2 regions of the Isachenkonia alkalipeptolytica genome follow, and region 1 is predicted to be linked to the other one. Evidence: riboswitches for the same ligand, from Rfam matches in the RefSeq annotation. Region 1 holds a riboswitch; the other holds the start of a gene.

What was found. Region 1 has a riboswitch for cyclic di-GMP ahead of ISALK_RS10230 (MSCRAMM family protein). Riboswitches for the same ligand answer to the same signal wherever they lie in the genome.
Region 2: it holds a riboswitch for cyclic di-GMP, as region 1 does, so the genes downstream of both, ISALK_RS03390 (GspE/PulE family protein) here and ISALK_RS10230 (MSCRAMM family protein) in region 1, are expected to answer to the same signal.

Annotation. Positions count from the first base shown of each region.
Region 1 is NZ_SUMG01000013.1:2,293-5,489, reverse strand. Features, by position in the region: gene ISALK_RS10230 (MSCRAMM family protein) at 1-1,813, opposite strand, end outside; cyclic di-GMP riboswitch class I at 1,964-2,053, opposite strand; gene ISALK_RS10225 (cell wall-binding repeat-containing protein) at 2,327-3,197, shown strand, end outside.
Region 2 is NZ_SUMG01000002.1:350,336-353,532, reverse strand. Features, by position in the region: gene ISALK_RS03400 (abscisic acid-deficient protein Aba4 family protein) at 1-116, opposite strand, end outside; gene ISALK_RS03395 (ATP-binding protein) at 578-1,003, shown strand; cyclic di-GMP riboswitch class II at 1,387-1,471, shown strand; gene ISALK_RS03390 (GspE/PulE family protein) at 1,530-3,197, shown strand, end outside.

The DNA.
Region 1 (3,197 bases):
TGATTTCTACGGATTCGTCACTGATTTCTACGAATTCGAAACCTTCAGGAATGTCCACTTCTTCGATGGTATAGGTTCCAAGGTCCAAGTCATTGATGGTTAGTGGTTCTCCAACCACTAGTGTGTGGTCCTCGTCGTATTCATCATCGTCGGTAACGTTTACTGTAAAGTCCTGATCGATTTCTTCAATGACGCCATCTCCCATTACTAGGATCTTCTCAATGGTAATGCTTCCGGTTGGGTCCGGTGTGGGCGTTGGCGGTGGCGTGGTATCATCTATAAAGGTGTTGATAATGGAAATGGAGGTTGTTCCTTCGGGGTCCACCATGACCATAACCCCTTCTTCTGCCTCCGGTGGATCAAGGTCTTCGATGTCTCCGTTATAGGCCACCTCATCGGCGCCGCCGTCGTCGCTTTCCCAAATGTGATATAGTCCCGGCTCTAGGTTAAAGGTGTTGGTTCCTTCGGTGATGGTCTCTTGGATTAGCTCGGGCATTTCTGCGGCTACGAATCCTTCATCGAAGTCATCGGATGCTGGGCCTTCTAGGAAGGGGTACCACTGCATGGAGACCTCATATTCTTCCGGTCCGTCGCCGTCAACGATTTTTTCGATTTCAATTTCTCCTTCCACGATCTCTGCTGGGAAGGTATTGGTGATGATGATATCCGTTACTTCGCCGTCTTCAATGGTAAAGGCGATTTCTTCATTATCGGATGTACCATCGGAATCATTTTCATAGTAGGGGTCGGCGCCTAGGGTTTCGCTTTCCCATAGGGTGTAGCTACCTTCCGGTAACGTAAACTCGTTATCGCCTTCTTCGATTTCCTTAACCCAAGTATCATCGTTATCTTGGCTTTCGATGGTAACTTCGAAGATTTCTTCCGGTTCTATCGGGTCTATAATCGCAATCCCGGGAAGTTCCTCGGATAAGTCTTCGATGATTTTTTCGATGTTTAGGATGCCTTCAGGATCCTCCGGTTCTTCAAAAGTATTGATCACAGTCAATTCAGTAGTACTGTCATCTGAAATTACTACCTCTACGTAATCATCGTTGGTATCTTCGATGTCCCCATCATACTCTACCATATCCGCACCCTGTGCATCACTTTCCCAAACCTTATAGGTGCCCGGTGCAAGGGTTATACTAATGGTTTCATCTTCTGAGATGGGTTCTGTTTCTTCATAGTATTCAACATCGCCGGTTCCTTCGATGGTGATCTCAAAGTCATCGATATCACCGGGTTCTCCATTGACTTCCTTAGTGATTTCTAAGGTGCCTTCAGGATCCGGTTCCACCTCATCGTAGGCCAAGTGGCTTAAGTTTAGTTTGGTATTTCCCTGGTCCGGTTTTATAACGCCGGTGGCTTCCGCATCGATTAGAGTGTCATGGTCACTGGTTCCAATATAGAAGTGAACCGCTCCGCCTCCATCGCCATGCCGTTCAGCATCTGCGGTTATGGAACCGGAATTTTCGAATTCGGCATGCAACTTGATATCTGAAATATCTTCATTTTCTGATCTGGTTAAAACAAAGTGCCAAACAACCGAGATATCATCTTCATCTAATAATCCGTTGTCATCATCGGGTTTGACGCTAATATCAGTATCGTTGCTATAGGTGTTTTTGTGATCACTATTAAGACTAATGGAACTTGACGTTGTTGATTCTACGTTGTTTTCACCGTTGTTGTCCATGGCCTCTGAATCATCGGAGGAACCTTCAGCTGCAAATGCCGGTGATAGAGAAATGGTAAATACCATTGCCACAGCCACTAAAACGGCGATACTCTTGCTTCTAAATATCTTTTTCATCATCGTCACCTCTTTCTTATATCCTATGTTATAACGAACCTTTCTACATGATATGCCTGCGAATACCCTTCCTCCATAACATCCCTCCCTGGTATGCCTTCGCTTAAAATTTTCCGATGTGAGAATAAAAAAAGACTGCCGATGGATAACCATGGCAGCCAGACAGTCATAGTGTAGTAAATACACGGTAGACTCTAAACTTTGCGTCCCCGTCTTTCGGCGGGTTTGCCTTTGACAAGTGTGTCGTACAAAGATGAAATTGTAGTAAGACTTAATCTGTAGTGATAACTATTATCGCTTATTAAGTATATACCTAACTAATCATATTTAAAACACAAAAAATTAAAAAAATTAGTAAAACCCAATAATCTAGGAAAAAAGTCTGCTTTTAACCTTTGACATGGCAATGGTTAAGGGGATAAGATATAATGGAAATATATTTTCAAATTTCTTCAAAAAAAAGATTGCAGGTAAAGAATTGAAGATGAGGAAAAACTATAAGGGGTGGATGGGATGAAAAAAGGGATTGTAACGGTAGCCGTATTATTTCTTCTGAGTACGGTGGCGGTCTTCGGGTATACCTGGTCCGTTCGGGTGGATGAAAGCTATGATTATTTATCCAAGGATCTACACCGGCGGGCACTTCAGTTAGAGGAGCGCTATCCTGAAATTGTGCGGGTGGTGGAATACGGAAGGTCTTTAGATGACAAACCCTTATTTGCGGTACAGATGACGGAGAACATCGGTGAGTATATGGAAAAGGAAGAGGCCAACACCGAAAGAACCCATTATTACATAGACGGAGGAAACCATGCCCGGGAAACGGTAAATCCTCCCCTGGTCCTTCGAATGGTGGAGGACTATGCCCGGGATTATTATAATATCAGCAATATTAGCGGCTTTGATTTGGAAAGCATTTTACAGGACTCGGTTTTTCATTTCCTCCCCCTACCCAATCCCGACGGTTTTGATCTGGCCAAGGTCGGCACCAGTTCCATTGAGACCGATGCCGGATGGGAGGCCATCAGAAGGGTAAACAGCACCCGGTATTCCCATTTTAAGTCCGGCCTCAGCGGGGTGGACCATAATCGAAACTATCCCGCTTTGGTATATGATTTTGACCGTGGAAAGTGGCGAGATATTTGGGGGAAATATCCCAGTTGGCTCGATAATCACCAGCCCTCCGAGGCCTACTACGGTGGCCCCTATGCCGCCTCGGAGCCGGAAGTTAAGGCCAACATGGAATATATCTTACAGTATGATTTTCGCCAATTCGTAAGCTTTCATTCCCGGGGAAATTTAACCTACTGGCATAAATATTTTTACCCCAGTGCCTATAACGATCAAACCCGAAGGATGGCAAATATCATTCGTTCCGTTAACG
Region 2 (3,197 bases), on a different contig from region 1:
CAGTAATTCTTATGGAAAAGGAGTTTTCGGGTAATCACGGATTTTGGAAGGAGCAGCAGGGGAATCCAGGAGAGGATCAGTAGTACAGAAAGGATACGAAACAAATGTAAGAACATAGAAAAACCTCCCTATTCGTCTTTTTACGATAACACCGGATATTCTCGGCGAAGATCTAATACCTTCATTATAACGGATTCAGCCTGAAGATACTACAGAAAATTTCGACTCTTCCCGCCTTTTCTTTTTCCCGGGATATATGTTACAATGGGTATAATAAAAATTATAGGAAAACCTTTTGTAAAAAGGAGTGAATACTTTGCAACCACGGAAATATAAAAATTTGAGCCGAGTCATTGTTCTTGCCATTGCCTTGGCCATGATCCTATCTTCGGTAGGATATGCCTTTATGTTCTTCTAAACATAAAGGTTTTTTTATGCCCTTTTTTATGCCCTATGGTTGAAATTTCTCCGGTTATTTTGAAAATTTTTCTTAATATGTGGTACACCGCTGAAAAATCGGGTACAAACAAAGTAAATAAGTTGATCATAGGAATTGACCCATAAGGAGCGAAGGATCATGATGAAGTCCATGTTGAAAATCTGCATAAAAGACGTAGAAACCATTAAATATACCCGGGATATGATCTCGAAAATCTTAAAAGAGGGCATGGGGATGGATGATTACCTATACGAAATGGCCATCAGTGAAGCCTTAAACAATGCGGTGCTTCACGGCTATGAGAATAAGGGGAAACGAAGCATTTCCATTAATCTTTCCAAACTCAGTGACCGACGGGTTTCCGTACGGATCAAACACTACGGCAAGGGCTTTCCCGGCAACAAAAAACTTCAGCGGGCGGAGGAAAAAAGCAACAACATCCCTCCCGAAGAGCTGTTTTTAGAATCGGGACGGGGCCTAAAAATCATGATGGAAGGGGCGGACTACGTCTGTTACAACCGGGCGGGCAATGAAGTGATTTTGGTGAAGCGAAAGGAAACCTAATCGAAAAGTAAAAGCAAAACAAGGTAAACAAAAGGTAAAAATACCCTAAGATGTTACCGTGTCCGGGGTTTATTTTTTGTCTAAAATCAGGAAAGCAAAGACGTAATTTGTGAAAAAATAAATTACAAAATATATCCTCTAAGGGAGTTTAAAGGGAAATCTACGGGGTAACTATAACATAAATCAAAGATCATTACAAAATCATCGTTTCTTTAGAGAAAACAATGGGGGAAACGAAGACGTGGAGACAAAAATCTAAATAATTTTGAAAAATATGTTATTTTCTCAAAAAAAAGATTGTTAATTTTTTCAAAGGTAGTATAATAGAACTATATCTAAATCACATAAAGCAATCGATGGTTTTCCTTCGAAAGATAAGGGACAGATAGATTGGATGCTAAGAAGGATATCCTTACAACTGGGCACTTGGGGTATTCGGAGCAGCTAGTGCAACCGGCCAACCTTAGTGTTGGTTTTTTTATTATCACGAAAACGATACAGAAAATTCGGACAAAGAGGTGGACTTATGGCTGCAAAACGAAAACTGGGCACCCTGTTGGTCGACGTAGGGGCCATAACCAACGAAAACTTGGAACAGGCCTTAAAAATACAAAAGCAGAATAAAAAGAAACTGGGAGAAGTGCTGGTACAGGAAAAGTTTGTAACGGAAGAGGAAATCATCGAAGTCCTGGAGTTTCAACTGGGGATTCCAAAAAAGGAAATCGACCGGGGTACCATCGAATCCGAGGTACCGAATCTGATCACCGAAGCCTTAGCCCGGCGTCATACTATAATTCCCGTAAAGGCAACAGAAAAAACCGTAACCCTGGCCATGAACGATCCTCTAAACGTTTACGCCATGGATGATGTAAAACTGGCAACCGGTCGGGAAGTGGAGCCGGTCATCGCAACAACCAAAGAAATTGAAGACGCCATTGATTATTTCTTTGAAAAACAGGACGCTCAAAAGGCCATTGAGGACTTTACCAGCGAGTACGACGTAAAAGAGCTGGAAGGTCTGGATGAAGCCACCCTAAATGATATCAACAATGCCCCGGTTGTACGGCTGATCAACTCTATCATGAGCCAGGCAGTAAAACAACAGGCCAGTGATATACATATCGAACCCTTCGAGAAGAAACTATTGGTTCGCTTTCGAATCGACGGCGATTTACACGAAGTCATGCGCCCGGCCAAGGCCGCCCACTCGGCGATTGTTACCCGAATCAAGATCATGGGAAAAATGGACATCTCCGAGCGGCGTAAACCCCAGGACGGCCGGGTGGAAAAAAACATCGACGGCAGGGAAATTGACATGCGAATATCCGTCCTTCCCACGGTTTTCGGGGAAAAGGTGGTAATTCGAATTCTGGATCGAAGCAGTTTTATGTTAACCAAGGAGGAACTGGGCTTTACCGAGCGAAACCTAGAGCTTTTTGATAGAATTACCCGAAACCCCAACGGAATTATTCTCGTCACCGGCCCTACGGGAAGTGGTAAATCCACCACCCTGTATACGGTCCTTGCCGAGATGAACCGGGAAGACCGAAACATCGTAACCGTAGAAGACCCGGTGGAATACTCCTTAGACGGCGTAAACCAGGTACAGGTAAACCCGAAGGCGGACCTTACCTTCGCCACAGGCCTACGATCCATCCTACGACAGGACCCGGACATCATCATGGTAGGTGAGATTCGGGACAGTGACACCGTAACCATCGCGATACGGGCGGCGATCACCGGTCACTTGGTGCTTAGTACCGTCCATACCAACGATACCGCCAGTACCATCAGCCGATTGGTCAACATGGGGGTGGACCCGTACTTAATCGCATCATCGGTAGTGGGCATCATGGCCCAGCGGTTGGTAAAAAAGGTTTGTAACAACTGCAAAGAGCCTTATGAGGTGGACGAGCGAAATGCCCGCCTGGGCGGCATACCCGAAGGCACCACCATCTATAAAGGAAAGGGCTGCACCAAATGCGGCGGCTCCGGCACCAAAGGAAGAACCGCCGTCCATGAAGTCATGGTGGTGGATCGAACCATTCGAAATATGATCAATGAAGGTAAGGATATCGACTCCATTAAGGATATCGCCATCCGGGACGGGATGAACACCCTGAGGGATGCCAGTAAGGAACTGGTCCTAAAAGGAATCATACCCATCGAAGAGATGCTTCGAATCACCTATAGT